3 regions of the Paenibacillus sp. FSL R7-0297 genome follow, and region 2 is predicted to be linked to each of the others. Evidence: predicted binding sites of a transcription regulator. Region 2 holds the regulator's gene; each other region holds the start of a gene.

Region 1 (9,894 bases), 3.3 Mb from region 2:
CGCTTATTCGAGGAGCCGCATGCCGGTTATATGAAGGGACTTGTCATCGGTATCCAGGAGGATCTGGACCCGGAGACCTTCAAGCAGTTCTCACAGCTGGGGCTGACTCATATTCTGGCGATCTCGGGAATGCATGTTGCGGTTTATGTCGGGGTGATCTTATTTCTTCTGCGCCGCTGCCGCTTCACGAGAGAAACAGCACTCACGGTAACATTACTGCTTGTACCAGCCTACGTACTGCTGTCCGGTGCCGGACCGTCAGTGGTTCGCGCCGGGATAATGAGCATGATTGCTCTGCTTGCCGCAAGGCTCGGTATCCTTAAGGATGGAATGAACATTCTGGCTGCTGCCGCGCTGATGATGCAGGTCTGGAACCCGTATCTGCTGCTCAGCGTCAGCTTTCAGCTGTCCTTTCTGGTGACAGCAGGTCTCATGGTATATACGCCGCTGGCCGCGCCATTGTTCAGACGTTTACCTTCCTGGATGGCGGGTGCGCTTTCGGTTACTTTTATTGCACAGCTGGTCTCTTTCCCGCTGACTATTTATTACTTTAACCAATTTTCACTGCTGTCCTTTGCCGCCAATCTGCTGCTGGTGCCTTTCATCACGTTCCTGGTGCTGCCGCTTGGTACGCTGGCTCTGCTGATTGGACGGTTCTGGAATACTGCAGCCCTCTTAACTGTGCAGCTTGCAGAGCTGCTGAATAATGCTACGTTTGCGGCGGTAGAGTGGGTAAACGGGTTTACGGCAGGTGTGCTGATCTGGGCTTCACCTTCATTACTATGGATTTGCCTATACTACGGGCTACTTTACGGCTTGTTGTATGCGTTGAAGAGACGGACAGAGATTACGCTTGTTCCCCAGTATATGGAGGATGAGACCCGGCCGCTGGCCGAGCTGGAGCTGCCGGGAAACAGCCGCGGTAAGGCCGGCAATACCAGCAGCAACAAGGCGGTCCCAGCGGCAGCTGCGAACAGTAGAAGAGCCGCGCTGGCCCTCCAGGCATTTCCGCATTCAGACGTTACGCGCTGGAGCAGCCTTGCCGCTGTGCTGTGCGCTGCCAGTCTGGCGCTTCTGCTGTACAGAGGCTACAATGCGGAGGACCTGAACAGGACGGGAGCGATCAGCTACCTGGATGTGGGGCAGGGAGACAGCATCCTGATTACCACGCCGGGCGGAGCCCATATTCTGGTGGACGGCGGCGGAACGGTGAGTTTCGGAAAGAAGGAGGCCTGGCGAATCCGCCGCAGTCCGTTCGAGGTCGGGGCCAAGACGCTGCTGCCGCTGCTGAAGCAGCGGGGCATCCACCGGCTGGATGCGGTGATCCTGACACATGGCGATCAGGACCATGCCGGAGGGCTGCAGGCGGTGCTGGAGGGAATGCCGGTGTCGGCGCTGCTGTTCAACGGCTCGCTGGCGGATACGGAACCATACACTAAGCTGATGACTACAGCGCTTGCCGCAGGAGTCCGGCTGTATCCGGTACAGCAGGGCATGGTCCTGACTCCGGATGAGGCGGCGCAGCTGCATTTTCTCTGGCCGGAGCCGCCTGCGGACGGGCAGAATCTGCTAAACGAGGTGGAGGATCAGAACCACGAATCGGTCGTGTTCCGGCTGGAGATGAACGGCCGCAGCTTTCTTTTCACAGGCGATATGGACCAGGCGGCGGAGGAAGCGATATTGCAATCCGCACAGCAGGCTGGAATACAGTCAGGTAAGCCCACCGACATCCTCAAGGTCGCCCACCACGGCAGCAAAACCGCCACCAGTGCGGACTGGCTCACCTTCTGGAATCCGGCAGCGGCTGTAATCTCAGCAGGGGTGAACAACCTGTACGGGCATCCGAACGGCGATGTACTAGCCCGGCTGGAGGACGCAAATACAGAGGTATACCGGACCGATCAGCAGGGGGAGATTCAGCTTATGGTGGGTAAGGAAGCGATAATAATGAGACATAAGCTTAATATGAAGGATACGGAATAAACTATTTACGATGAACAAAACAAATACATCAAACCCTTTTACATTCCTTGGGTACGTCATCTTTATGCACCCATATGTCGACCATTTGATTAAAGAAGTCAGGCATCGCCAGAGAGACCCCGTGTCCAAGGCCAGGGATGATCACGCCATTACAATTGGAGCTCGCAGCAACAAGATCCTTAGCAGATTGCTTCATCACAGCTTTTTCTTTCTCACCTACTGTAACCAGTATCTTGCCTGTGGCCTCACTGAAACCGGATGGAATAGTGAACGTCATATTCTCTTCCAGCACTGCGATCAAGGCGACAGGCTGTATCCGGCAGCTCTCGGCATAATATCGTTCAAAGTATTCATCGCCTAGATATAGTGTCTTAGCCTGAAGCCTGGAGAACCATCTCTGTTTAATTAAAGGGAAGGTTAGTCTGACTGCCGGTCGAATCCACTTTTTAGCATACGACATGGGTCTGACCAGAGCACTGTTTATTATGGCAAAATCAATGAGCTCAGGTCTCAGGCTAACCATCTGGACAGCAACCTGTGCACCTAAAGAGAATCCGATCAGGACGACTTTCTTTCCGCCTGCTTGTTCTCCGATTATTTGGTTTAATTGTTCTGCACTGCTTTGAATTGAAAATATAACGTCATCATTACTTAACCCGTGTCCGGGCAAGTCTGGAACCATGCAATGATAATGGGCGAAATATTCCACTTGTCTATCCCACATCCAGCCGCTCACTCCGCCACCGTGTAAGAATACCATCAGATAAGATGCGCTTTGATCTCCATACTCCTGAACATGCAAGGCCACACCGGCACACTCCTCTTCGACAAAATCAAATTCACTTCTACTGGTACGTTCCTACATGGATTTAGTCTCAAAAAAAAGCACCCGACAGCTTGTCTCTCAGCTGACGGGTGCTTTTCTTACATACAACATAATAGATTGAACTTGGAAAATAAAAAATTAAGGGATGAATGGCGAAAGAGAAGTTTGGAACTGTAGGAGCGGTAGCGTCCGCCTGAAAGCTTTCCGTAGGAAAGCTCGCATCGGAAGCATATGCTCGGTTTGGATTTCCACCGCGGGCAGCGGTATTAATCAAGAAATCTGGGGACGGGCAGCGGCCGGAAGTCCAAACATTCTCTGTAGCCATGACTATCCTAGGATAGAAAAATTACAAGTTCGATCTATTTAAAACCGGAAATCCTCATCCCGCAAAGGCTCCACGTTCATCGCGCGGACGTAGCCGTTGCCTTTTTTGGAGAAAAAGTCATGCTGCTTGGTGTGGGTGCTGATTCCGTTCTGGACGATCGGGTTGATCTCTTCCTCTTCGAACAGCGGGTCGAGTCCCAGGTTCATCATCGCCTTGTTGGCGTTGTAGCGCAGGAAGGCCTTCACTTCATCTACGAGCCCGATCTGGGCATAGATTTGCTCGGTATACTGCTCCTCGTTGGCATGCAGCAGACGCAGCAGTCCGACCAGAGTCTGGTAGACATCGCGCTGGTCGTCTTCGGACAGCTCTTCGAAGATCTCCTGGGCGAGCACGCCGACGTAGACGCCGTGGATGCTCTCATCGCGCAGGATCAGGTCGATGATCTCGCCGCTGCAGGTCATTTTGCCCTGGCCGGCCAGATAGAGCGGGTAGAAGAAGCCGCTGTAGAACAAGTAGCTTTCCAGCAGAACAGAGGCAGCCATCGCCAGATAGAGGTCTTTGGGCGACTCAATCTTCTTGTAATATTCCGAGATGGTCTCTGCCTTGAATTGCAGGAACGTATTGTCCTCCACCCAGCGGAAGATGCCGTCGATCTCCTCGGTAGAGGCCAGTGTTGTAAAAATACTGCTGTAGGACTTGGCATGGATCTGCTCCATCATCCCCATGAAGCCGAGGACCGCCTTGCGCTGCAAGCCGTCCACATGCTCCATAATCTGCGGCATGCCAACGCCGCCCTGGATGGTATCGAGCAGGGTCAGTCCGCCCAGCACCTTCATATAAGAGTCCTTTTCGATCTCGCTCAGCGTGAGCCAGGACATTTTGTCATCGGATAATGGAATTTCGTCGTCGGTCCAGAACTGCATAATATTCTGATTCCAGAACATCAGCGAGTAGTCGTCGTCCGGACGGTTCCAGTTCACGGCTTTGATTGCGCTCATAATGATAGATTCTCCCTTTCTGTACCTGTGCTCGCTCTTAGATGGAGCAGGACAGGCATTCCTCGACAGACAGTTTATTGGTCCGGGTGTAGTACAGGGATTTCAGCCCTTTGTGCGCCGCATACAGGTAAGAGCGGGCCAGCTCACGGGTCGTTACATCACTGTTCACATGCAGGACCGTTGAGATACCCTGGTCAATATGAGGCTGAATTTCCGCAATCAGGTCAATCACCTTGAACTGGTCCATCTGGTATGCAGATTTATAGAAGAATACATTATCCGGACGCAGGTAAGGCATCGGATAGTAGGTTGTCGAGTTGGCATAGGTGCGGGTCTCGATCTGTTCTACAATCGGCATAACGCTGGACGTGGCATTCTGGATGTAAGAGATGCTCGCAGTCGGCGCAATCGCCAGACGGTAGGCATGGTACAGGCCGTTCTTCATGACGTCATCACGCAGCTGCTTCCAGTCCTCGGTTGTAGGAATGTAGATGCCCTCGAACAGCTCCTGTGCTCTTGCAGTAACCGGACGGTAATCCGTGGTCAGGTAACGGTCGAAATACACGCCGGACGCATAATCCGATTCTGCGAAGCCATGGAAGGTCTCGCCAGTCTCCGCCGCGATCTGCATACTCTTTTCAATCGAATGGAAGTTCATCGTCATGAAGAAGGTCCGGGCGAAATCGCGGGCCTGCTCACTCTCATAAGCAATCTTGTTCTTGGCGAAATAGCCGTGCAGGTTCATCACGCCCAGACCTACGGAGTGCATTTCTTTGTTCGCTTTGGCCACGCCTGGGGCGTTGGAGACCGTAGTCATGTCGCTGACAGCAGTCAGTGCCAGCATGCCTTCATGCACAGATTCACGGATCTTGCCGTGCTCCATTACATTCACGATATTCAGGGAAGCCAGATTACAGCTGATGTCACGCCGGATCGCGTCCTGCTGTCCGTAGTCGTTAATCTCCGAAGTCTCCTGCAGCTGGAAAATCTCGGTGCACAGGTTCGACATTTTGATCTGACCCACATTACGCAGGGCGTGGGCGTTATTCGCATTGCTCTTGTTCATAATATACGGATAGCCCGATTCGAGCTGGATCATGGCGATTTTGGTCAGCATGTCGCGTGCGCTCATGGCGATTCTTTTCTTCACACGCGGATCGGCGAGCAGAGTGTCGTACATGACGTCCAGATCCATGTCATCCAGATGCGTACCGTACGCCTGGTAGACCGTATAAGGTGCGAACACATGCAGCGGCTGATTATCCTGCGCCAGCTTGTAGAAGCGGTTAGGCACGATCAGGCCGATAGACAACGTCTTCAAGCGTGTCCGTTCGTCGGCGTTGATCTTCTTGCTGTCCAGGAATTCGAGTACATCCCAGCCGAAAATATTATAGTAAGCCGCACCCGAACCCTTGCGCTGACCCATCTGGTCCGCGTAGGAGAAGCCGTCTTCCATGAGCTTCAGAACAGGCATGATGCCCTTGGCAGCATCCTCTACACCCTTAATCGTCTCGCCGCGCGAGCGCAGCTTGGACAGATTGACCGCAACACCGCCGCCGATCTTGGACAGCTGCATGCAGGTGTTCAGTACATAGTTGATCGAATTGAGCGAGTCGTCCATTTCCAGCAGGAAGCAGGAGACCATCTCGCCGCGGCGGCTCTTGCCGGCATTGAGGAAGGTCGGGGTAGCCGGCTGCAGACGCTGCTCCATCATCGAGCGGGCCAGCGTGCGGGCTGTCTCCACGTTGCCGCGTCCCAGATGCAGGGCCACCACAGCTACGCGGTCCGGGTAATGCTCAAGATACTGCTTACGGTCATTGCTTTTGACGGCATAATCTGTGTAGAACTTGGAAGCCGCCATATAGGAAGGGAACTGGAAATTATATTCGTGGGCAATCCGGTAGACGTCCTCCATCTCAGCTGCGGAATAACGGTCATACAGGTCCTCGTAGTAATCATTGGCAATCATATAATCGATCTTCGCTTTGGTAGTTGTGAACGTCAGGCTACGCCGCTCCACATCCCGCATGAACTCGGCTACTGCTTCCTGGTCCTTATCCAATTGGAAAAAGCCGCTTTCGTCTCTCTTCATCAACATGTTGTTCAGTTCAATATGCCGCAACCCGGTCCACCTCCTGTTTTATGCGCTGTACATCACCAAATGTTCCCGACAACTCAAACTTGCCGACCACCGGTACGTTGTAACGCTGTGCAATTAAATCTGCGCTGTGCGCGTATAGCTCACCCCAGTTTTTGTTGCCGCTCGCGGCGATGCCTTTGAGCCTGGAATGGTTCTTCTCTAAGAAAGAAGCTACCTTCTCTGGAATCTGTCCAAATCCGGTGGTGTATGTAACAAGCACGTAAGGCTCGTCGATCGTCATATGCTCTTCGATTTGAACAGCGGGAAGCTTCAGCTTATTGATGAACCTTCTAACGTTGCCGGTCTTGGAATCGTAAGCAATCAACATGGTCCCTAACCTCCTATAACATGTAGCTATTTCTACTTGACAAATGATGACGGGCAATTTCACTAGATTTATTGGCTTTTCTATTATATACACTATATTTAGTAACGTTTAATCATTTTACTACCATATATTGAAAAGTCAATAGACCAACAGGTCCTTCTCCCCCCCTGATTTACTGGTTAAAAAGGGATAAAACCACGCCCCGCCTGCGTTCTTTTCTCTTATAATTTATTAGTATTTTTTTTAAGTATTTTGTTGCGCCTGTATCCGGCGGAAATTGTACCTGAAGGAGGGGGAGCTGCCCGTGACAGCCGCTGATTTTTGGCTGCCCCGGCAGCGGACAAGTGGGCAGACCAGTCCCCCGGGCGGTAAGCCGCCCGGGGGACTGGTGGCGTGGAGTTTTTCAAATGCTGATGTTGGCTAATGGAGTTCGGACAAGGCTGGATTCTGATTCTGTTGCACTTCATACATTAGATGAACCCGGAATCCGCAGGAAAATCGAATCTGTAGCATTTTGTACATAAGAATTCAGTAAATGAGGGACTCATGGGCAGAATTCCAGAATTCAGTTGTACGAAATACAGCAGAATGAGATCTAGCTTAGCAAATTGCGGATTCTATTGCAGAAAGTGCAATTAGCAGACTCCGAAGGTTACGAATGTCTCACGAACTCATAATATGATTTCGGCTCTCCTCCAGCAGCTCGGCATAATAGCCGCCCCGCTGCCGCAGCTCGCGCGGATGGCCGGATTCGGCGATCCGGCCTTCCTTCATCGCAATGATAAGATCCGCACCGGCAATCGTAGACAATCGGTGGGCGATGATCAGCGTCGTTCTGCCGCTGGCGACGTTGTCGATCGCCTTCTGGATCAACTTCTCTGTATGCGTGTCGATGTTAGCGGTGGCTTCATCGAGCACGAAGATCGCCGGATCATGGGCGATGGCCCTGGCGAAAGAGATGAGCTGCCGCTGGCCGGCAGACAGGGTGCCGCCCCGCTCGGTGACAGGGCCCTCCATCCCGCCGGGAGAGCCCAGCACGAACTCTTCTGCGCAGGAGGCCTGCAGCGCTTCCAGCACGTTCTCCTCGGCAATATCATCGCCAAGGGTGATGTTGTCGCGGATGGTGCCGGAGAACAGGAAGACGTCCTGGAGGACAACGGAAATATTCCGCCGCAGATCATCCAGCCGGATATCGTTCACATTGACACCGTCAATCAGAATCTCGCCTTTCTGCACGCTGTAGAAGCCGTTGATCAGACTGATAATTGTAGTTTTGCCTGCACCGGTCTCACCGATGAAGGCGGCGGTCTGCCCTTTAGCAATCACGAAGCTTACATCCTTCAGCACCCAGTCGGCGTCGTTATAGGCGAACCAGACATGGCGGAACTCAATGGTTCCATGCAGGCGGTCCATGGATAAGCCGCGATCCGGCTGCTCCAGGCGGTCCTCCTCACGGATCAGCTCATAGATACGCTCTGTGGATACGAGGGCAGACTGTATGGAAGTGTACTTGTCAGCCAGATCGGAGATGGGGCCAAAGAACTGCTTGATGTACGTCGTGAACGCAAACAGCACGCCGATCTGCAGGTTTCCGCCGGAGATCCGGCTGATGCTGTACCAGACCAGAATGGCTACAGCCAGACTCTGGAACATATCCGAGGCAGGCTTCAGCACACTGTTGAGCCGGACCTGAATCAGGGTGGTTTTGAAATATTCCCCGTTCAGCTTCAGGAATTGATCCTCTTTTTCCTTTTCTGCGCGGAAGCTTTGGATAACCCGCATCCCGGAGATACTCTCAGCAATGAACCCGTTGATTTGTCCAATGTAATGCTTCATATGGAAGAAGTTCTTTTTGATCCGGTTCTTAATGAAGAGAACCAGGAAGGTCATCACCGGAATGACGGTAAAAGAAACCAGCGTTAAGGACGGGCTGAGCAGCAGCATGGCGTAGATGATCCCCAGCAGCAGCAGCACATCCTTGACCAGCGAGATGACCACATCCGTGTATAGCTCGCTGATCTCAGCTGTATCGTTGGTGGCCCGGGTAATCAGCCGCCCGGAGGAGGTCCGGTCCAGATAAGGTAGGGGGAGCCGTTCAATGATGGAGAACACTCTGACCCGCAGCTCATGGATCAGGCTCTGTCCCGCTTTGCCGGCAATCAGCGCCTGAAGATACGAGAAGATCCCGCCAGCCGCAGCTACGGTCACATACAGCAGGGCTAAGCCTCCAATCGAATTCAGTCCGCTCTGAGCGGCGCCTCCGATCAGGAAGTGGTCGATCACGCGCTGAAGAATCAGCGGCTGGATCAGAAAAGCGCCATTTACAATCACCACGCACAGACAGGCAAGCAGGAGCTGGAACTTGTAAGGGGCAGATAACCGCAGCAGCAGCCTCACTGCACCAGCTTCCGATTTGTCCCGTCTAGCAGACCTCTCCTTCTTCAAGCTGTTCGGTATAGATGTCATAATACATGCCTCCTTTCTTCAGCAGCAACTCGTGGGTGCCCCGTTCGGCAATACGACCTTTATCCAGCACGATGATCTCGTCGGCTTCCATGATGCCCGATACCCGGTGAGAGATCAGGATATTACTCTTCCCCTTGCGGGTCTGCCGCAGGCTGTTCAGAATCTGTCCTTCCGTTACCGCATCCACCGCTGACAGCGCATCGTCCAGAATCAGGATGGCCGGTTTCCGGATCAGTGCCCGCGCGATTGCGAGCCGCTGCTTCTGTCCGCCGGACAGGTTCACACCGCGTTCACCCAGCAGAGTATCATAGCCCTCCGGGAACGCCTCGATACTTCCGGCAATTTGGCTGAGCGCTGCGGCATGCTGCACATCTGCGTCTGTGTAGCCGTCTTTGAACAGGACAATATTGTCCTTCACGGAGGCGGCGAATACGAAGGTATCCTGCGGCACAACCCCAAGCCCCTCCCGCAGCGGGTCCAGGGCATAATCGTTGATATCCCGCCCATCGAGTAGAATGTGACCAGGCTCCACGCCAAAGAAGCGGAAGAGGAGGGAGGCCAGGGTGCTTTTGCCGGAGCCGGTCTTGCCGATGATTCCCAGCGTGTGTCCTTTTGGCAGAACGAGTGAAATATCCCGCAATGCCGGAACATCGGAACCTTCGTAACAGAAAGTCAGCTGGCGCAGCTCCATAGATCCTTCCGGCTGAATAGGGAGAGCGTGCGGGAGATCCATGATTTCAGGCTGAACCCGCAGAATATCATTTAATCTTCCGAGGGAAGCCAACCCGCGCTGGAATATCGTCACGATCCGTCCGATCGACACAATGG
Region 2 (9,894 bases):
CTCCGCCGAACATGACGTCAGCATACGGGTTGGTTTTCTCTGACTGAATCCGTTTGATCAGCTCGCCGCTGCCTGCCGATACCAGCTCCACTGTAACGCCAGTCTGCTTCTCGAATGCCGGGATAAGTGCATTAATCATTGCTTCACTGTTCGGGGTATAGACTACCAGTTTGTTCGAGCTGCCGCCTGAAGCATCTTCATCCGCTTTGTTTCCTCCGCATGCCGAGAGCACAACCACCATCATTGTCATAATAAGTGACACCGTTAACCACTTTTTCATTTCCTCTTCACCCCTTGTCTGGTTATAGGTCTATTTTATCAGCTTGAAATTTCATTAAAATCCTATTATTCGACAAAATCATCTAAAATCCACAACTAAAACAAATGGTCATGTCATATAACGTAACATAAATTGGATCTTTGGTTGTCTTTAACATTTTTCCCGCAGTTAATATCCTTAGACACGGGAGGCGGACTCGTACTTCATTTCATTCCAATCAAAAAACCCTGGAAGTAATCCCAGGGCTGATTGCAAATTCATTTGTGTAGTCCGACTCTTGTCCAAAGGATGCGGTCTATTTCTGCCCGTAGCACCTAAAAGCCTCTGCCCTTAAAAGCGGCTATTGCTCAGAGAGTCGTGTTGACGCACGGCTCTCTTTGCATACTAAATATAAAGTCAAGCGCTCATGTATCGTATTCAGTACAAAACCTGCATTGAGGATTTCGCGCACTACATGCCGCCAAGTTATTCATCTTCGTCCTCATATTCTTCTTCGTCTCCGAAACCTCCATATTGATTAGGCACCTCTCCGTTACTCTCCATAATCATCGGTAATTTCTGACCCGGACTCACCTCTATAGTTCCCAGATACTGAACAATAAAATGCCATTCATCACCGTAGTCGAATAAGAGTAACATCTTTTGTTTAGGAGTATGGAATACTTTATTGATTTTTGCCCTGTTCACGCCGGGGAACTTCGTCTTCTCACCGATATCGGCAAACAGCTCGTAGCCTTTTTCAGAGCGTGTCCAGTTTTTGATATTATCATAGAAGCCAAAGGCGTGATCCAGATCAAAATCAAAGGCTTCAATCGAAATTTCCGCCAGAGCATACAATGAGTCTTCGGCAGCAATAACTATATTACGGAAAGGCCGTCCACGAACCGCAACGTTCCTATCGCTTAAAGTCACTTTAAAAGATTGTGCTTGATTATTCTTCATCGTTGTTCACTCCTATACTAAACTACTAAATTCATTGTAAATAATCAACCGTGCTCTCCCAACATTCCCCATATTCTGCTATGCTAATATAAACCCAAAGAAGAAGATGCAGGAGGCGCGAACTTGAATGGATGCATTTCAATATGAGCTTACTTCAGAGACTACGATTAATCTGAAATATGAGTATGGAGGCGAGTACTTCACGTTCAGCTTGTACCGGGATGACAGAGGCTGGGTGCTTCACCCCTTTGACGGCATTCTGCTGAGGAATCCGGCAATGTGCTCTCTTGTCGCCCAAGAGCTGTTCAAGCACAAGCCTTTTCAGGTCATGCTGGCAAAAGAGGGAATTCTTTTCACCGATATACGTTCCACTGTTAACCTCGATAACGTGAACACTCCGGTTGCCGCGCGCAATGAGCGGGAGTCCTACGATAACCCGGCTGATGACCTGATGGAATTTGTTCAACAGCACTCGGTGGAAGAGGTCATTGATTACGAATGTAGTCTTGTCGAGAACCGCATCTCCTTTTATAGAGAAATCCTGCAGCGGATGTTCATGGACAATCTGGGCCCCTCGGATCCGGAGTTCCAAAAGGTGCAGGATATTGTACGTATCTACGAACATTCTTTAGACAGGTTATCCAGTCTGAACGGTCCGAATCTTGATGCCGGAAGACGCGACAGATTCTAAGCTCCTTCACGTATTCATTCAATTCTACTAATCTTCTGAAAGGCAGGTTCCAATGACCGTTGAACTGATAAAGGGACAAAAATGCAACTTAACAAAAGATACGCCTCTCCTTACCCGTATCATCGTCGGAATGGGCTGGCACAATACGGGCTCTGCGGTTGAGGTTGATTTTTCCGCCTTTTTGCTTACGCCATCCCAGAGCGTCTCAAAAGATGAGGACCTTATTTTTTATGGTAACGCTTCTACTCCGGACCAGTCTGTAAGTGTATTGCAGTCTGATAAAAAAACTTACGCAGGGTTAACCGACAACACACAAATCGCTGTCAGTCTCAGTAAGATTCCCGCAGAATACGAGCGGATTGCATTTGCACTAACGATTTATGAGGCTGAGAAGCGGCAGCATAGCTTCTCGCTGCTGGATGATGCCTATTTACGGATCATCAACGCTGCTGATGGAACTGAGCTTCTCCGCTACAGGCTGGGTAAAGCGTTCACTGTAGAGACCGCAATTGTAGCCGGAGAAATCTACAGATACCAGAATGAATGGAAATTCAGCGCAGTAGGTTCCGGATATGCAGGCGGCTTAGCTGCCCTATGCCAAAGTTATGGGATTCGGATCAATGACATTCTGCCGTCTGTTCAGCCCGCCAGCCGGGTCGTTCAGCCGCAGCAGTCTCCCCTTATTCTCCCGGAGCTGAGGTCACGGCCGAAACCGGCGGGTCATTTACCTCCTTCTTTACCAGCTTCACCACCAGCATCGCCAGCATCGCCTGCGTCACCTCCAGCCCCACCTTTAAATCCGGGTTCCCATCTGCTTAAGCAACGCGGGGAGCGGATCAATCTGCAGAAAGGGGCAGGATCACTAGGCGAGATCCTGATTAACCTGAACTGGGTGCAGACCCAATCATCCGGCTGGTTCGGCAGCAAAGGCATCGATCTTGATCTCGGTTGTCTGTTTGAACTAAAAAATGGGCTGAAGGGCTCTGTCCAGGCACTCGGTGAGTCCTTCGGCAGCTTGAACAGGCCACCCTACATCTCCCTGGATGGGGATGACCGCACCGGATCGATCGCCACAGGTGAGAATCTGCGGATCAACGGCCATTATCTTTCCGAGATCAGCCGGATTGTTGTCTTTGCCTTTATCTATGAGGGAATCACAAACTGGTCGCAGGCTGACGCCCGTGTGACTATCAGGCAGCAAAACGGACCTGATATCGAAGTCCGGCTGGATGAGTATAACAATAATAAGGGAATGTGTGCCATCGCCATGATTCGTAATCAGCAGGATGAGACCTTCAGCGTGGAGCGGCTCGTAGAATATTTCGCCGGACATGAGGAATTGGATCAGCACTATAACTGGAATCTGAGATGGGAAGCCGGGAGCAAATAGAGCGTTAATCGGATGCCCCGTTTTTCCACTCCAACACTCCAACTGTCTAAGAACATCAAAAGAACGGCAGCTCTGCCGTTCTTGGGGACCATCAAGCCTTTTTAATCCCAGGCCTAATCTGTATATCTCGCCATCGTATATGTACTGTAATATTTCCCGTCTGACAGGATACGGTCCTTCTTCAATATGCCTTCGACTTCAAAACCAAGGCTCTTGTACAAGCGGATCGCCTTCTCATTGGTTTCCAGAACGCCGCTTAGAATCATCTTGGTGATGCCGTTTGCGTCGGCCCAGGAAATGGACGCTTGCAAAAGGTTTGCGCCCACTCCGAAGCCCCAATATTGTTTCAAAACTCCTACTCCAAATTCCACTTTGTGCTTAAACCGCTGCAGATCATGTCCTTCACACCGGGAATAACCAATGATTCTGCCGTTCGCTTCCGCAACCAGGCATATATTCCGCGGATGGTTCATGTCCCTCCCGATGATTTCTTCAAATCCGGCTTCATCAATAAAAGCCTCTCCCGGCACCCGGTCCATATGCTCGGTCTCCCCGTCAATCTGAAGCCTTACCTCGGACAAAGACTTCGCATCTGCCTTAACTGCAGAGCGGATCGTGTAATTCAGACCTTTCACCTTGTATTCCTGCTTGGTAATGATCATGGCTTATTTTCCTTTCTTAAAAGAATCAATGACTAGCCGTGAAGAATATACTGCGTGGAAACTCTCCTAGAGTAAAGGGCTAGTGCAACCCAGCCCTTCTTCATCAAACATGAGTTTAATATATAGACGAATACATACTATTTGATTTCCGTCTACTAATGAAAACAGCAAAAAAACGGCATCTCTGCCGTTTCTTCTGTGATGGACTCTCAGGGGCTCGAACCCTGGACAAATAGATTAAGAGTCTACTGCTCTACCAACTGAGCTAAGAGTCCGTAGTATGGTGGAGAATAGGGGGCTCGAACCCCTGACCTCATCGCTGCCAGCGATGCGCTCTCCCAGCTGAGCTAATTCCCCATACGCTTGATTTCGAATCACATTATGTATTCTGAAATCCATTTTGAGCGGTTCACTCAAGTCGCTTTCAAGTTGTTATGTTTCTTAGGCGACTTCTATATAATACAGAAATTCGGGATCAGTGTCAACACTTTTATAAAATTAATTAATTTCTATACAGAAGCGCTTCTCACAGAGGCCAGCCTCACAATATCAAGGCTAGCCCCTTTATGCCAGGAATGACACATTCCCTCTTCAGTAAGCCTCCTACAGCCCGTCCAGCTCCTCAGTCCCCTTAGAGAGCAGTCCCTTCAGTTCCTTCATAAACATGTTGATGTCCTTGAACTGGCGGTACACGGACGCGAAGCGGACGTAAGCTACCTCGTCTACAGGGTAGAGCTGCTCCATGACCAGCTCGCCGATCTGGCGGCTCTCGATCTCGGCCAGGGCGATGCCGCGCAGGCTTTTCTCAACCTCGGATACGATGACTTCCAGGCGCTCTACAGAAACGGGACGCTTCTCACAGGCGCGGATGAGGCCACGGAGGATTTTGTCACGGCTGAACTCTTCGCGGCTGCCGTCTTTTTTGATGACGATCAGCGGGGTTTCTTCAATCATTTCGAAGGTGGTGAAACGGCGGCTGCACAGTTCGCATTCGCGCCTGCGGCGGATTGACTTATTCTCATTGGCTGGACGGGAGTCAAGCACCTTGGTATTGGTGTGATCACAGTAAGGGCATTTCATAAGCTTCATCACTTCCTCATAGTAAGAATGGGTATGCCCCGCTCCTGAATAACCAGGTTAAACGGGGCTTATGTTAATTTCCAGAAATCACCGTTTATTTGTTGTTATGAATATGGCAAGTCCAGCACATAATACAGTTACCAACCGATAGGAGGTGAACAGCAATGAGCCAAAACAACAGCTCCAATAACCTGGTAGCTCCAAATTCACGCGGTGCCTTGGAACAACTGAAATTCGAAGTTGCCCAAGAACTAGGTATCACCCTCTCCCCAGATGGATACCAAGGCAATAAAACTTCTTACGAAAACGGTTCGATCGGTGGTTACATCACTAAACGTCTTGTAACCCTGGCTGAACAGCAATTGGCAGGTCAATACAAATAACCTGTCTCCATAAGCTTGCCTAAAGAAGTATTGAACGGCCTCCGGGCCGTTTGATGCTTCTTTTTATGTCGGCACAAACGCAATATTTAAAGCAGAGCCTCAGAATTCACTGTAGAGCTCTGTGTATTGGTCATAATAATAGATGACACGCTGTACATAGTGACGGGTCTCTCCGAACGGGATATCCTTCACAGACGCTTCTGTTCCGTCCCACCGGCCTTCATCCAGCCAGCTCTGTACTTTGCCGGGTCCGGCATTATAGGCGGCTATAACCGCTGTCCGGTTGCCGTCAAACTGCCGGGAAAGCGTAGACAAATACCAGGTACCCAGTTCGATATTGGAGGATGGCTCTTCTTTTAGCCGCTCAAGCGACACTTCAGGAAGCTTGGCCTTTTCCAGCGCCCACTTGGCGGTATCCGGCATCAGCTGCATCAGTCCGATTGCACCTTTTTTGGATTCGCGTCCGGTCTTGAAATTGGTCTCAACCCGGATAATTGATGCCACCAGGAACGGGTCCAGCTCATAAGTAAGGCTGTGTTTGCGGATCTCATCTTTATAATGTATCGGATAAAACCAAGACATCCAATTGGTGCCCAGGAACAGGATCGCTGTAAAGCCAATAAACAGCAACAGCAGTACTCTTTTTTTGCGCAACCACTTCATCATAAGAGGCCCAGCCTGTCCCACAGGCTGGCAACCTGCCGCTCCGTAGCTCCGGGATCACCGCTGTTGTCGATCACGTAGTCGGCTTTCCTGCGCTTTAGTTCGATGTCCATCTGCGATTTCAGCCGGTTCTCGGCTTGTTCCAGCGTCATTCCATTCCGCGCCATGAGCCTGGCCAACTGGACTCTGCGGGGCACATATACCACAATAATATGATCGAATAAATTGTCCAGCTGTGATTCATAGAGCAGCGGAATATCCACAATAACCAGCCGCTGCGGATCTTCCTGATCTAACGCATACATACGGTCCTTAATTTCTGTACGGATCGCCGGATGCGTCAGATGGTTCAAGGTCTGAAGTGCTTCCGGATCCCGGAAAACGATCTCCCCCAGCCTCGGCCGGTCCAATGTTCCGTCCGGCTGCAGAATCGTCTCTCCAAAAGCCTGTACAGCAGCGGCCAGCACCGGATGTCCGGGGAGCATAACCTCTCTGGCGATGACATCGGCATCCACCAGAGCAGCTCCCTTGGCGACAAACAGTGCGGACACGGTGCTTTTTCCGGAAGCAATCCCTCCGGTTAAGCCCATAATCATGTACTCACCTCATAATAGCTTCATTATACCCATTGCAATCAATAATAACGCCGGCAGAACAGCCGCATGCTTCATCCAGTAGCTGCCTGACAATCTTAGTCCTGTCTTCATCCCCAGCAGCAGAAATGTTCCGCTGAACACAGCGATCATCAGCGAGGTCGACACCGGGCTGAACCCGAGCAGCGCAGCACCGAGACCGGCACCGAAGGCATCCAGCGACAATGCAATGCCCAGGACCATGGCTTCCATGGAGGAGATACTCCCGGAAGCATCCATATCGGCGGAAGACGGGGTGCGGAGGATCTGAATGACTACCCCCAGATGCCGGAGCTCCAGCGAGAATACAGCCGGCTTCAGCGGTCCCGCATCTTCCCTAATCGCAGCGGCAGCCGTCTCCAGCAAGGCCTGCCGGTCTGGCAGCCCGTCTCCGGCTCCCAGCTCTGCTTCCCCCTGCTCCTTCTCTTTCTGTGTCAGCATCTGAAATAGTGACCAGCAACCCATCAAGACGAGAATAACCGCTCCGATACTGGAAGCGGCATGCGGTGAGACCACCTTGGCCAGCAGGACGCCGACCTGCATAGACACACAAATGACTACCCCCGAACAGAGCGAGATAATCATAATTGAGAGCAAAGGAATTTTCATTTTACGCAGTCCATATGTAATGCCTACACCAAATCCGTCCAAACTAAGAGCAAACGCAAGCAGCAGCAGTGACAACAATGGGCTAAGCACCCGCAATCCCTCCCGTGAAGAACCGGAACCTGGCGGCCTTGTCAGCCGGGCTCCGTTCGCCTTAATCAGCAATCTTCACACATTATATGGGCGGGACGGGCAGTGAGTGCCTGCCTTTTGATGAAGCATGGACAACACCGTTTAGAATTCCCTTAGAATTTCCTATAAATCCACTTCATACGCCCGGCTGAATGCTTACCTTGTCTGCACCGGTACTGGCTGGCAGCTCGGACAATAATGCGTGCCCCGGCCGCCGACAACACTTTTCTCAATCAACGTTCCGCAGGTAGCGCAAGGCTGATCCTTGCGTCCGTATATGCGGTGCTGATCCTGGTAATTCCCGCTCTCCCCCTGGCCGTTGACATACGACTTCACTGAGGAGCCTCCCGCATTCACCGCCTCTGTCAAGGTTGCAACGATCGCATGATGCAGCCTGGCCAGATGGTCCTCCGAGAGGGAGTTTGCGGTTTCTTCCGGATGAATGCCGGCACGGTGCAGGGATTCATCCACATAAATATTACCGATACCGACGATATATTCCTGATTCAGCAAGAGCGGCTTAATTTTGGTACTTCTCTTCGAGACAATCTGCTTGAAACGCTCCAGGGTGAAATCCGCATCCAGCGGTTCCTGTCCCAGCTTATTCAGCGGCTTCAGCAGCAGATCCTCACCCGGCTGGAACAGATGCATCGTTCCGAACTGGCGCACATCGGTATAACGCAGCTCCGTACCGTCGGAGAAATGGAAAATCACATGAGTATGCTTGTCCAGCGGCTCGCCCTCCCGGTACACCCCGTAACGGCCTTCCATCCGCAGATGGGAGACCATCACAAGTCCATCGAAGACGAACCGCAGGAACTTGCCTCTGCGCTCAACCGTTACTACGCTATGGCCTGCCAGCATATGGGCAAAAGCCTGAATATCATCCGGGCGCTGAATAATCCGCGGCAGCCGGACGGTGACATGCTCTATCTGCTTGCCTGTAATTAAATCATTAAGTGTTCTTCTGACTGTTTCGACTTCCGGCAGTTCCGGCATAATGGCTCACCTCCACTCCATTATACCGGATATCCAGCAGATGCGGGGAGCCTATTTCGCTTCATACCAGTTACTTCCAAAACTTACCTCTGCCTTCAATGGAACGGACAGCTTCAGCGCTCCGGCCATAACCTCCGGCAGCAACAGCTTCATCTGCTCCAGTTCATCTTCCGGCACCTCGAATACAAGCTCATCGTGTACCTGCAGCAGCATACGGCTCTTCAGCCCGCGCTCGTATAGCGCCTTGTCCATGTGAACCATCGCCAGCTTGATAATATCGGCAGCCGTCCCCTGGATCGGTGTATTCATGGCGGTACGTTCGGCGAAGGAACGCAAGTTGAAGTTCTTCGCGTTAATCTCCGGCAGGTAGCGGCGGCGCTCCAGCAAGGTGGTCACATACCCCTGCTTACGGGCCTCTACGACGATATCATCCATATAGCGGCGGACACCCTTGAACACTTCGAAATATTGCTCAATGAACTGGGCCGCTTCCTTGCGCGGAATGTTCAGGTTCTGTGACAGGCCATAATCGCTGATGCCATACACAATTCCGAAGTTAACCGCTTTGGCTGAACGGCGCATATTGCTGTCCACCATATCGGCAGTAACGCCAAATACGTCCATCGCGGTCTTCGTGTGAATATCCATGTCTTCTACAAAAGCTTCCTTCATCCGCTCATCGCCGGAGATATGTGCCAACACCCGCAGCTCAATCTGCGAGTAATCCGCCGCCAGAATCGACCAGCCGGGTTCGGAAGGCACGAACACCTTACGGATCTTGCGGCCTTCTTCCAGCCGGATCGGAATATTCTGCAGGTTCGGGAACTGGCTGCTGAGCCGTCCCGTAGCGGCAATCGTCTGCCGGTAGAAGGTGTGTACCTTCCTGGTCTCCGGCGAGATTTCCTTCAGCAGGCCTTCCACATAGGTGGATTGCAGCTTGGCAATGGAACGGTATTGCAGGATCAGGCGCACAGCGTCATGGTAAGGAGCCAGCTTCTCCAGCACTTCGGCATCGGTGGAATACCCGGTCTTCGTCTTCTTCACGACAGGCAGGCCGAGCTTCACAAACAGGATTTCCCCCAGCTGCTTCGGTGAATTGAGATTGAATTCGGTTCCGCAGATCGAATAGATTTCTCCAACCAGCCTGGAGATCTGTGCTTCGAATTCTTTGCCGAGCTCTATGAGGTCATCTTTGTTAACCGCAATGCCCTGCTTCTCCATATCGGCAAGAATCCGCGAGAGCGGCATTTCCAGATCCTGAAACAGTCCGGTCATCGCGGTCTCTTCCAGCTCCTCCTGCTGCTTCTGCACGATGCCAAGCACAGTTGCGCTCTTGCGGGCTACGTGGTTTCCGAGAATCTCAAGCTCAGGTATTCTATATTTGGCCCCTTTGCCGAATACATCTTCATCCGGTGATAAGCGGGGCAGACCGTA
Region 3 (9,894 bases), 370 kb from region 2:
CCGGTATATTCGTAGAGTCTGCTGTTACCGTATATTGACTGGTCGTGGTATAGATCGACGGTAATGGATAGCTTACAATTGTACCCGCCGCGCTTGCTGTCAAAGGAAAGACTGGTAACAGGTTGGCCATACAAAAAATTAATAATGCACTTAATAATTTGAACCTTTTCAACATCATTAAACACCTCTTTCATATTTTTTAGCAAACACCAGGTCATCAGTGAATCATGATTTCACCAGTGATGCTCTATTACTTTTTTCATAAAATCGACCATATTCCTGTTCAGCTTCGGAAGTGGCAGAGTAATACTAACCTTTTCTGCATCAGCAAAGTTTCCTTTTTAAAATACGGCCCCGGTTTTGTTGCACCTTGTGCAGGATTTCTGCGTTGGTCGCTACTACTGAGCTTTATTGTTGCATTTTATGCACAATCAATCTCCGCGCAAGCCGCTCAATCATGGCACATGACCCCACTGTTACTCCGCATTTCCGCCCTCAGCCTGCTTCCAATCTTATCTATGCTCCGGCTCCAGACAGAGCCGGAGCAGATCGTCCACATGGGCCGTTGCCAGACATTCCACCGTATCCGCAGAGCCGTAATAGATCTTGACCTCGCCGTCATCCTCCAGAATCATCCCACCTGGGAAAATCACATGATTGCGGAAGCCCCCGCCAATCTCATAGTCTGTCTCCGGTGCCAGCAGCGGCTCCCCTGCTCATGCCGATCACCTTGCGGGGATCCTCCAGATCCAGCAGCATAATTCCGGCGGTATAGCGCTTCTTCCAGGTGTCCTCCCAACCCCACATCCACCGCATGGAAGGTGGTCAGCCAGCCCTTATCCGTCCGGACCGGAGGTGCGGACGGGCCAATCTTGTCATTGGCAAACGGCACCTGCTCGACGGCGAGCAGTAGGCTGGAGTTGCCCCAATGCTTCAGGTCCGGCGACTCGGAGATCCAGGCATCGAAGCGGTCCCGGCCGCCGCGGCTGTATACCGTGAAGGGACGCTCCAGCCGGACATACTTGCCGCCGATCAACTCGGGAAACAGTACCATATTGCGCAGGTCCGGTGTAGACAGGCTGAGCACCTCGAAGTGTTCCAGATCATCGGTAACCTCAGAGATGTTATTTGCATACGCTTCATCATTGGTAGTTCCCCCTTTATATCCCTTATGTATTCGCTTACAACCTGATTATAGACGGATTGGCACATCCGGATAAGGCGGGTAAGCCCACATTAAGGGCAGATTTCTGCGGCAGCTTTATACAGAGAAGGGAGGCCACCTCCGCCCTGCGGACATGCCTCCCCTGCGCATTCTTATTCTTTTCCAAGATAATGCAGTAATTATGAAATTCTTATCCAACGAATTATGGTACAATTCCATTTAATTATGGAATTTCACAGTCTTTCTTATCATCATGCCAATAATCTACTCAACCGCACCGGCTATACCCGCAATTCCCGCAAGTCTTACATCCCTCAATATTAATCAGCGATGCGCTTCCGCAGGAAGGGCAGAGATCCCGCGAAGCCGTAGCATGGCTATGTGCTCCATGACCGCCATGTCCATCATCAGTAGCCGTAGCCGGAACACTTGATTTCAGCTCGGCGTTCAGCGCTTCGTTGAAATCAAGCTCCAGTGTAGCTGCGATTGGAGCGGGCACATGATCGTCATGGGCGTTGTTCAGCACATGGGTTTCCAATGCCTTGGCTACGGCGTCAGCAATGGACTCGACGCGGTTCGCACCGAAGCCGATGGCGCCGGAGCCGCCGATGCCTTTGAGATGCTTGATCAGCAGCTCGACCTTCTCACCGTGATCACCGTAACGCAAGAACAGCGAGCAGACACGGCCTAGTGCTTCCGCCATGGCGAACACGTCGGAGCCGGCTTTGCCGACGTTCAGGAAGATTTCGGCCGGCGTGCGGTCGAGATCATTGATGGTGATATACGCCATACCGAATGGCGTGTTGATCTTATAGGTAGCGCCGCGCAGAACCTGCGGACGTTTCTTGTATTGTTTGTCCACTACATCAGCGGCAGGCTGCGGTGCAGGAGCTGATGCTACTGTGACTGGAGCCGGAGTAGCTTCAGCTGCCGCTGGCTCAGCTTCAGCAGTCTCAACTGCCGCTGGAGCGTCTTTCTTTTCTTCCTTCTTCGTCGTTTCCAGCACCTGTACGTCACGGCTGCCGTCGCGGTAGATCGTTACGCCTTTGCAGCCCAGGTCGAAGGCCATTTCGTACAGCTCGGCGGTTTCTTCCACGGTGAAGTCGGACGGGCAGTTCGCCGTCTTGGAGATCGAGCTATCCACCCAGCGCTGAATTGCAGCCTGTGCACGGATATGATCCTTAGCGGACAGATCCATCGAAGTGACAAAGTATTCAGGCAGCTCTTCACCCGGATGGGCTTCCAGCCATTCCTGAGCAATCGGCACGAACTGCTCGTCATAGCCCAGACGGCTCTGGCGGTAATATTTGAATGCGAAATAAGGCTCGATACCTGTCGAAGTGCCGACCATGGTTCCAGTACTACCTGTAGGTGCCTGGGTAATCACTGTAACGTTGCGCATGCCGTGCTTACGGATGGATTCGCCGACTTCCGGATAGACCTCGGTGATATTACGCATGAAGCCGCTCTGCAGATATTTATCGGTGTCAAAAGCCTGGAAAGATCCCTTCTCGCCAGCGATCTCAGCAGAGGCCAGATAAGCTTCGCGGGCCATGAAGCCGTAGAGCTTGTCCAGGAACTCCAGGGATTCCGGGCTGCCGTAACGGATATTCAGCTTGATCATCAGCTCAGCCAATCCCATTGTGCCGAGTCCTACGCGGCGTTCGAGCTTCTGGTTGGCTTCATTTTCCGGGAAATGATACGGTGTCTTATCGATGACATTATCCAGGAAACGCACGGAATAGCGGGTCGTTGTCGCCAGATCTGCCCAGTCCACGTCGTGATTCTCCGCATCGTAGAACTTGGAGAGGTTGACGGCCGACAAATTGCACACGCCCCAGCCCGGCAGACCCTGCTCACCGCATGGATTAGTGCAGATGATCGGGTTGAAATACCAGCTGTTGGACATCTGGTTGTAATATTCCATAAACACTACGCCCGGCTCAGCCGACTTCCAGGCCGATTCGATAATCGTATGCCACACATCGCGCGCTCTTACGGTACGGTAAGGAATAACGCGGCGGCCGTCTGCTTTCCATTTATCTAGATCGCCGTCCCAGATTGTATCGTAATCCGGATCGGTGGTATCCGGGAAGACCAGCTCCCAGTCCAAATCTTCCTTGACGGCTTTCATGAAGGCATTGCTTACGCATACCGACAGGTTGGCATTCGTTACCTGACCCATCGTCTGCTTCACGGTAATAAAGTCCACCACATCCGGATGCCAGTCATTGATCATCAGCATCAACGCGCCACGGCGGCTTCCGCCTTGCTCAATCAGTCCGGTCGTATAGCTGAAGAGGCCGCCCCAGGACACTGAGCCGCTGGATGATCCGTTCACGCCTCTGACAATGGCGCGGCGCGGACGCAACGAAGACAGGTTAATTCCTACGCCACCGCCGCGGGCCATGATCTCGGTCATTTCGGAGAGCGTCTGCATGATTCCGCCGCGGCTGTCTTTGGGCGAAGGAACGACATAACAGTTGAACAGCGTAAGCTCCTCGCTTGCCCCTGCACCAGCAGCAATCCGTCCGCCGGGTACCAGCTTCCAGTCATCAAGGATAGAACGGAACTTGCCTGTCCACTCTTCCTGAAGCTCGGGAGTCTGCTCTACGGAAGCCATCGCTGCCGCAAGACGGTCCCACATTTCCTCCGGGGTCTTCTCAATATTCAGTGTCAGCTTCTCCACATCCGATTGCACGAGCTCACCGCTGCGGGTCTTCACCGTAACAATCCGGCCTGTGCGCTCAACAATCTCGCCAACCTCCTTGGTTGGAAATTTCGGATCATCCTTCGTCAGGACGAGCACTACATCGCCTACCTTGGCATTGTTGCTGTCCGCGTCCTTCCAGGCATAACGGTCCAAAAATATTTTCTCACTCAGCCCCTCAAGACGCTGCTTGCGTTCCACTGTACTCAATAGAAAAACCTCCCGGATGATTGATAGGTAATACTTCCGTTCCTTGGTGTGGGCTTAGATTTTTTGTAACCCACAACAAGAACTTCCGGCGGCAGGTATCCGCAGCCTGCATGTACAGCGGAAGTTCCTCTTGTCAATAACAAATAACCGCAAAAAACCGCGATTAATCAAATTTTCAAGCTTTTGTAACAATATATTGTATACATCAGCTTTTCAACTATACCACATATTGTATCAGAGTTCTTTTTCCAAAAAAGCGGCACATGGCGGGAATTTCGGAAAAACGGTAAAAGATAGTGGATTTTCTCCCTCTTTCTCGCTTTTTTACAGGTTCCAAATTGATAAGCTTCCGGGGCCGGAAGACAGATTCCGTCACGGATATCCAGGCTCCGCAGAGCTGACCGCACCACCAGCAGCAGTACCATCGCAAGGCCCAAAGCGGATACTTAACGGCAGCAGCCGGAGGATAGCAGGTTATGAAATCTCTCTTTTACGCGCATACTACTGCTACGCATTTCGATATGAAACCGCGCCGGAGGAGGCTGCAACATGACGCAATTATTCCGCAATTCCTTGCCGCAAGGGGGCAGTACGCCTGCCCCGCTGCTGCCTGTTCCTCTGTCCTTTGAGCGTAACTGGCTGCAGGACCTGGAGTCTAAGCTCGACAAAGGCGGACCTTGGGGAGACTGGAGATTATCCCGGCTGGCCGTACAAGGTGAACAATCGGGACTAATCACGAGCTTCGATGAGCTCCAGTGTCTGAAGCATCTGTCCGGGTTGTCCCCGCTTCCCCACCAGCTGGATACCGCCCATAAGGTGCTGTTTGAAATGTCAGGCCGGGCCATTCTGGCAGACGAAGTGGGGCTAGGCAAGACGATAGAAGCGGGACTGATCCTCAAGGAATATCTGGTGCGCGGGCTCGTAAGTAAAGTTCTGATCCTTGTCCCTGCGTCTCTTGTCCTGCAGTGGGTGCGCGAGCTGAACAGCAAATTCGGTATTTCAGCCGTGGCACAGAAGAAAGCCTACTCCTGGGGCAATGACATTGTTGTCGCCTCCATGGATACGGCCAAGCGTGATCCGCACAAGGAGATGCTGCTGAGCCAGGAATTCGACATGCTGATTATCGACGAGGCCCATAAGTTGAAGAATAAGAAATCAACGAACTATCTGTTCGTGCAACAGCTGCGCAAGAAGTACTGCCTGCTGCTCACCGCCACTCCCGTGCAGAATGACCTCGGCGAGCTGTTCAATCTGATCACATTACTGAAGCCGGGACAGCTCGGGAACCAGGGGGATTTTGCCACCAATTTCGTAGTCGATAAACGCCAGCCCAAGAACGAAGTCCAGCTGAGGGGCGAGCTCTCCAAGGTGATGATCCGCAACCGCCGCGGCGAAGGTCCGGTGAACTTCACGAAGCGCAAAGTGCGCAACATCCCGCTCACCCTTTCTTCAGAGGAGAAAGAATTATATGACGGCGTCACCGCCTTTGTCAAAGACCAATATCAGGAAGCGGGCGGCAATCTCAGCAGTATGCTCTCTTTGGTTACGCTCCAGCGCGAGGTATGCAGCAGCCGGGATGCCGTGTTCGTCACGCTTGTGAATCTGATCAAGAAGCTTCCGGCGGATTCACCGAAACGTGAGCGCATGATGAGTCTGCTCCAGACCATCCGTACCGTTAAGACGAATACCAAAGCGGAGAAGACGATGGAGCTGATCCGCCAAATGAACGAGAAGGTCATCGTCTTCACCGAATACCGGGCGACCCAGGAATATCTGCTGCAATATTTCCGTGAGCATGGACTGCAGTGTGTCACTTACTCCGGCGGGATGAACCGTGGCAAAAAGGACTGGATGATGGACCTCTTCCGCGGGCGCGCCCAGGTAATGATTGCTACGGAAGCAGGCGGCGAAGGGATCAATCTGCAGTTCTGCCACCATATGATCAACTTCGACCTCCCCTGGAACCCGATGCGGGTAGAGCAGCGGATCGGCCGGGTACACCGGCTTGGCCAGGAGAACGATGTAGTCATCTACAATCTTTCTACCGAAGGTACGATCGAGGAGCATATTCTTCACCTGCTGCATGAAAAAATCAATATGTTCGAAATGGTTATCGGCGGGCTGGATGTCATCCTGGAACGTTTCGAGAAGAAGGAATCGCTTGAGAAAAGCTTATATAAAATCGTTCTCGAAGCCCGCAGCGACGAGGAGCTGCGCAGCGAGCTGGATCAGATCGGCGATACGATCAGCGAGCTGACCCATGCCAATCTGGACGAAAGCGAGGTGGCTCCTTAATGCTCACCCCTGTGGAAGTACGCAAACAGGTCATGGATTATCTGGAAGCAACAGAGTGCACGATTCTAGAATCCTCTCCGCTGCATGTGACGGTGAAGCTCTCGCCGCGCGCGGACCGGATGCTGACGGATCGCCCTTATTACTGGGGATTCGTGGAGCGCACCGGCGTAGATCCCGAGACCCTGTCCTTCAGCTTCGTCTTCGATCCGCAGAAGTACGATGAACTGGCCGCGCAGGCCGCTGCGCCAGCGGCACGGCTGCGCGGCGGGGCGGTCCGCCCGGCGCCAGGACCTCTGCCGGGCGGCAACGGTGCGGCGGATGCAGAGGCAGGCGCGGAGCCTGGCGCTGCAATGACTGCTGCACCCGGAGGTGTGGTGCCGCCCGGGGTCTCCGCTGATCCGGAGGACAGCATCCTAGCCAGGTACTTCGGCATCGTCCCGCAGCTGCCGCGCATCGGGCCGGGCATGATCCGCCGCGAGGATGTGACCTACGGCAGCAAACGCCTGCGGCAGATCTGGTCAGCGGCACGGGATGAGGGCAAATGTCTGCAGCTGTTCGAGGATCCGGGACTCCGGCAGCGGACCACGCTGTTCTCAGCCGCCTACGAGCCTTGGCTTGCCGTCTGCTACAAGGTGGAGATGACCTGTGATCTTAAGCGTGAAGAGATGCATTTCATCGCGGTGTCACTGACCTCCGGGCTGATTGTTCCGGACTTCGAGGCCCGGCTGGCTTCGCGGGAGCTTACGCCAAGGCTGCCGGAGAATATCCACATCCAGCCTTCCGAGCTGTCCGTGAGCGCCGGAGCCGACAGGCTGGAGGGATATCTGACCTCGAAGCTGGCTCTGCTTGATTATACCTGGGCCGAGGAAGCCCGCGAACGCCTGCGGCTGGAGCTGAGCATCGTGGACATCTATTACGAGGAGCTGCTGAAGGAGCAGGATGAGGAGAAACGCCTTGGTATAGAGGAGCAATACAACCGCCGCCGCAAAGAGACCACCTGGCAGTATGAGCCGCAGATTGCAGTTTCTGCCGTAACGTACGGGCTGTTTCACCTGCGCAGCACATAGAATGCGACCCGGCTCGCTAAAAGCAAACAAAAAAACAGCGGAATTCCCGCAGGCTGCCGCGACAGTAAGCAACAGCCTTTTCAGGGCATGTCCCCTACAATTAAAAGTATGGAGCAGAACCTGCCGGGCTCCGGCTTGCCGGACCCGGTAATTCTTGCGATTAACCTTTGGAACAGGAAAGGTGAACGATAACATGAAAATCAAAGCGAAGCAGAAGGGGCCGCTCGGGCGGCGTACCCGCCTGCTCCTCTGTCTGACTCTCGGGCTGACACTGTTCGCTGCCAGCGCCTCCCCGCCTCCGGCGCTCGCGTCAATAGGCAGCCGGGCCACTGTCACACAAGCCGTCCTTCAGGAGATGCTGCCCGGACTTGTTATGACACAATCGCCCGCATCTGAAACCTTGCAGGATTTCACCCGTCTCACAATTAGCCAATTGTCGGCGGATGCTCCGTTTACGGAATGGAAGAATGCCGGAACTGAGGTTTACCCTCTGGGCCCGGGGACACGCAGCTGGCTGGTCAATGTGATGAACGGGGAGCAGCGGATCGGATACCTCATTATTTCTGCTGCGGATGGGGGCAAATATCTGCTAAGTGAATACGGGGCCGGAACCTATGGCCTCCCTTATAGTATGAGTGATCTGCGCCAGTATCTGGTGCAGGAAGGACTGATTACCTCCTCTTATTCCGGTAAAATAGAACTATCGGCGCTGTACGCTCCGCTGCTGCCGGTCTGGAAGCTCACGCTTGCGGACAAGACGCTGTATCTCAATGCCTCAGTACTGCAGGTACTGCCTTGGAGCCTTAGCCAGGCAAACCGTATTCTGGACAGTCAGCTTGATGCCAAAGCCCTGGTGGTCTACACCGGGTCTGGACAACAAGTCCGCACTCCTCTGCCCGCTCTGCTCAGCGGCGGGCAGGATGACCCATATGCAGACTTACAGTGGCTTACTGCTCCTGAGCTGAAGAGCATCAGCGAAGTCAGCTTAAAGACTCTGCTGACAAGCCGCGGCAGCCTTGCCTTCCAGTCGACAGGACGCAACGATGCCTTGGGTGCTCCGTTCATGATTACAGGCTGCCAGAGCTGGCTTCCGGCCTCTGCGGGAAGTAATGCGGGTGCTGAACCGGCAGTTATATACGCCGCTGCCGGTCCAGGGGCGAAGCGGTACCTTCCGCTCACAGCCCTCCAGAAGTACGGAACCTTCCACAAGCCTCCGCTGCCGCTGTCAGGGGGAACGACGCTCGGCGCGGCGCCGCATTAATCAGCGATGATCCTATGTACAGCTGTACATGCCAAACAGCCTTCCATTCAGCCGTGTCAAGCGGCTTTAAGGGAAGGCTGTTTCGGAATTCGGGTGAGCTGCGATGCTGCTTGGCTGGCTACTCCGGATCCTTGCGGCTCCATTTGCTTCGCCAGACGGACCAGGCGAGCGGCAGCGTGCCGAACCATTTCTCGGCCCAGGGCTGCTTCTCTGCCTTCCGCCTTGCATGTACGGCGCGCGGGTCCTCCATATATATGACTACTTTCTCCGTAATGTATTTCACCAGATCATCTCCGCTGGTTGCCATTACTATCCCTCCCATGCAGGCAGCTGGCGGGTCGCCGCCTGCTGCCCTGCCCTTTTCTCCATGGCTATAGTGTGCTCCAAATCCCTGCTCTCTAAACCGGACTGCTGAGCTTCGTATAGGTTTGGCTGTTAAGGCACAATCTAACAGAGATTCCACACCTAAGATACCAATGATGATTCCGGCAGGGAGGTTATTCACTTGAGAATTTCGGAACTTTCACAAGAACATACTGCAGGACAGGCAAGCCAATCAAGGAGTCATTTCCGCCCCGGGCCAAGACTGCGGAGGATACTGGCATCAGTTGGAGTGCTGCTTCTGCTTACAGCGGGAAATGCAGGGACTCTCCAGGCCGCCACACCGGGGGTAGACCACTTAACCGACAACACGTCAGACCGCCAGCATATGCTCGGTCATGACCAGCGGATCATTCTGATTGATGCCGGACACGGAGGGATTGACGGCGGAACCTCACACGGCACCATCCTGGAGAAGGATATTACCCTGGCGATCTCACGCCGGCTGTTTCTCCTGCTGCGCAGTGACGGCTTCGATGCCATACTGAACCGGACCGGCGATTATGCGCCGAGCGATGAGAATCTCTGGCTGCGCAGCAAATCCCGGCACCTGCGTGATCTGGCCCAGCGCAAGGAACTGGCCGAAACGCTGCCTGCGAATGTCGTGGTCAGCATTCATATCAATTGGGCAAAGTCACCCTCCAAGCATGGTCCGCTTGTGTTGTGCCGCCAGGAAGGACGCAGCTTCCTGCTGGCCAGAATGATTCAGGATCAGCTGAACGGGCTGTATGGAATGAAGAATGATCCCAGACAAGGCAAACCCTTCTACCTGCTCAACAAAATAACCGCCACAACGGTTATCGTC

The links. The regulator NrdR, encoded in region 2, represses ribonucleotide reductase genes. The targets are predictions, from matches to a motif close to AACACNATATATNGTGTT.
Region 1: the regulator NrdR is predicted to act here: its motif matches at 6,689-6,706, upstream of nrdI (class Ib ribonucleoside-diphosphate reductase assembly flavoprotein NrdI).
Region 3: the regulator NrdR is predicted to act here: its motif matches at 4,271-4,288, upstream of MKZ24_RS25695 (adenosylcobalamin-dependent ribonucleoside-diphosphate reductase).

Annotation. Positions count from the first base shown of each region.
Region 1 covers NZ_JBBPAQ010000001.1:2,879,638-2,889,531, forward strand. The annotation lists gene MKZ24_RS12610 (ComEC/Rec2 family competence protein) at 1-1,983, shown strand, start outside; gene MKZ24_RS12615 (alpha/beta fold hydrolase) at 2,012-2,791, opposite strand; gene nrdF (class 1b ribonucleoside-diphosphate reductase subunit beta) at 3,173-4,132, opposite strand; gene nrdE (class 1b ribonucleoside-diphosphate reductase subunit alpha) at 4,170-6,254, opposite strand; gene nrdI (class Ib ribonucleoside-diphosphate reductase assembly flavoprotein NrdI) at 6,241-6,600, opposite strand; gene MKZ24_RS12635 (ABC transporter ATP-binding protein) at 7,264-9,066, opposite strand; gene MKZ24_RS12640 (ABC transporter ATP-binding protein) at 9,023-9,894, opposite strand, start outside.
Region 2 covers NZ_JBBPAQ010000001.1:6,228,123-6,238,016, forward strand. The annotation lists gene MKZ24_RS27245 (ABC transporter substrate-binding protein) at 1-280, opposite strand, end outside; gene MKZ24_RS27250 (IS1096 element passenger TnpR family protein) at 746-1,222, opposite strand; gene MKZ24_RS27255 (hypothetical protein) at 1,350-1,913, shown strand; gene MKZ24_RS27260 (TerD family protein) at 1,966-3,303, shown strand; gene MKZ24_RS27265 (GNAT family N-acetyltransferase) at 3,417-3,965, opposite strand; tRNA gene MKZ24_RS27270 (tRNA-Lys) at 4,168-4,240, opposite strand; tRNA gene MKZ24_RS27275 (tRNA-Ala) at 4,247-4,322, opposite strand; gene nrdR (transcriptional regulator NrdR) at 4,569-5,045, opposite strand; gene MKZ24_RS27285 (alpha/beta-type small acid-soluble spore protein) at 5,210-5,428, shown strand; gene MKZ24_RS27290 (lytic transglycosylase domain-containing protein) at 5,528-6,091, opposite strand; gene coaE (dephospho-CoA kinase) at 6,091-6,687, opposite strand; gene MKZ24_RS27300 (manganese efflux pump) at 6,697-7,422, opposite strand; gene mutM (DNA-formamidopyrimidine glycosylase) at 7,618-8,460, opposite strand; gene polA (DNA polymerase I) at 8,512-9,894, opposite strand, start outside.
Region 3 covers NZ_JBBPAQ010000001.1:5,857,573-5,867,466, forward strand. The annotation lists gene MKZ24_RS25685 (carbohydrate-binding protein) at 1-178, opposite strand, end outside; partial or broken gene MKZ24_RS25690 (glycoside hydrolase family 130 protein) at 513-1,114, opposite strand; gene MKZ24_RS25695 (adenosylcobalamin-dependent ribonucleoside-diphosphate reductase) at 1,434-4,085, opposite strand; gene MKZ24_RS25700 (DEAD/DEAH box helicase) at 4,635-6,380, shown strand; gene MKZ24_RS25705 (YqhG family protein) at 6,380-7,447, shown strand; gene MKZ24_RS25710 (hypothetical protein) at 7,641-8,708, shown strand; gene MKZ24_RS25715 (YqzE family protein) at 8,827-9,015, opposite strand; gene MKZ24_RS25720 (N-acetylmuramoyl-L-alanine amidase family protein) at 9,214-9,894, shown strand, end outside.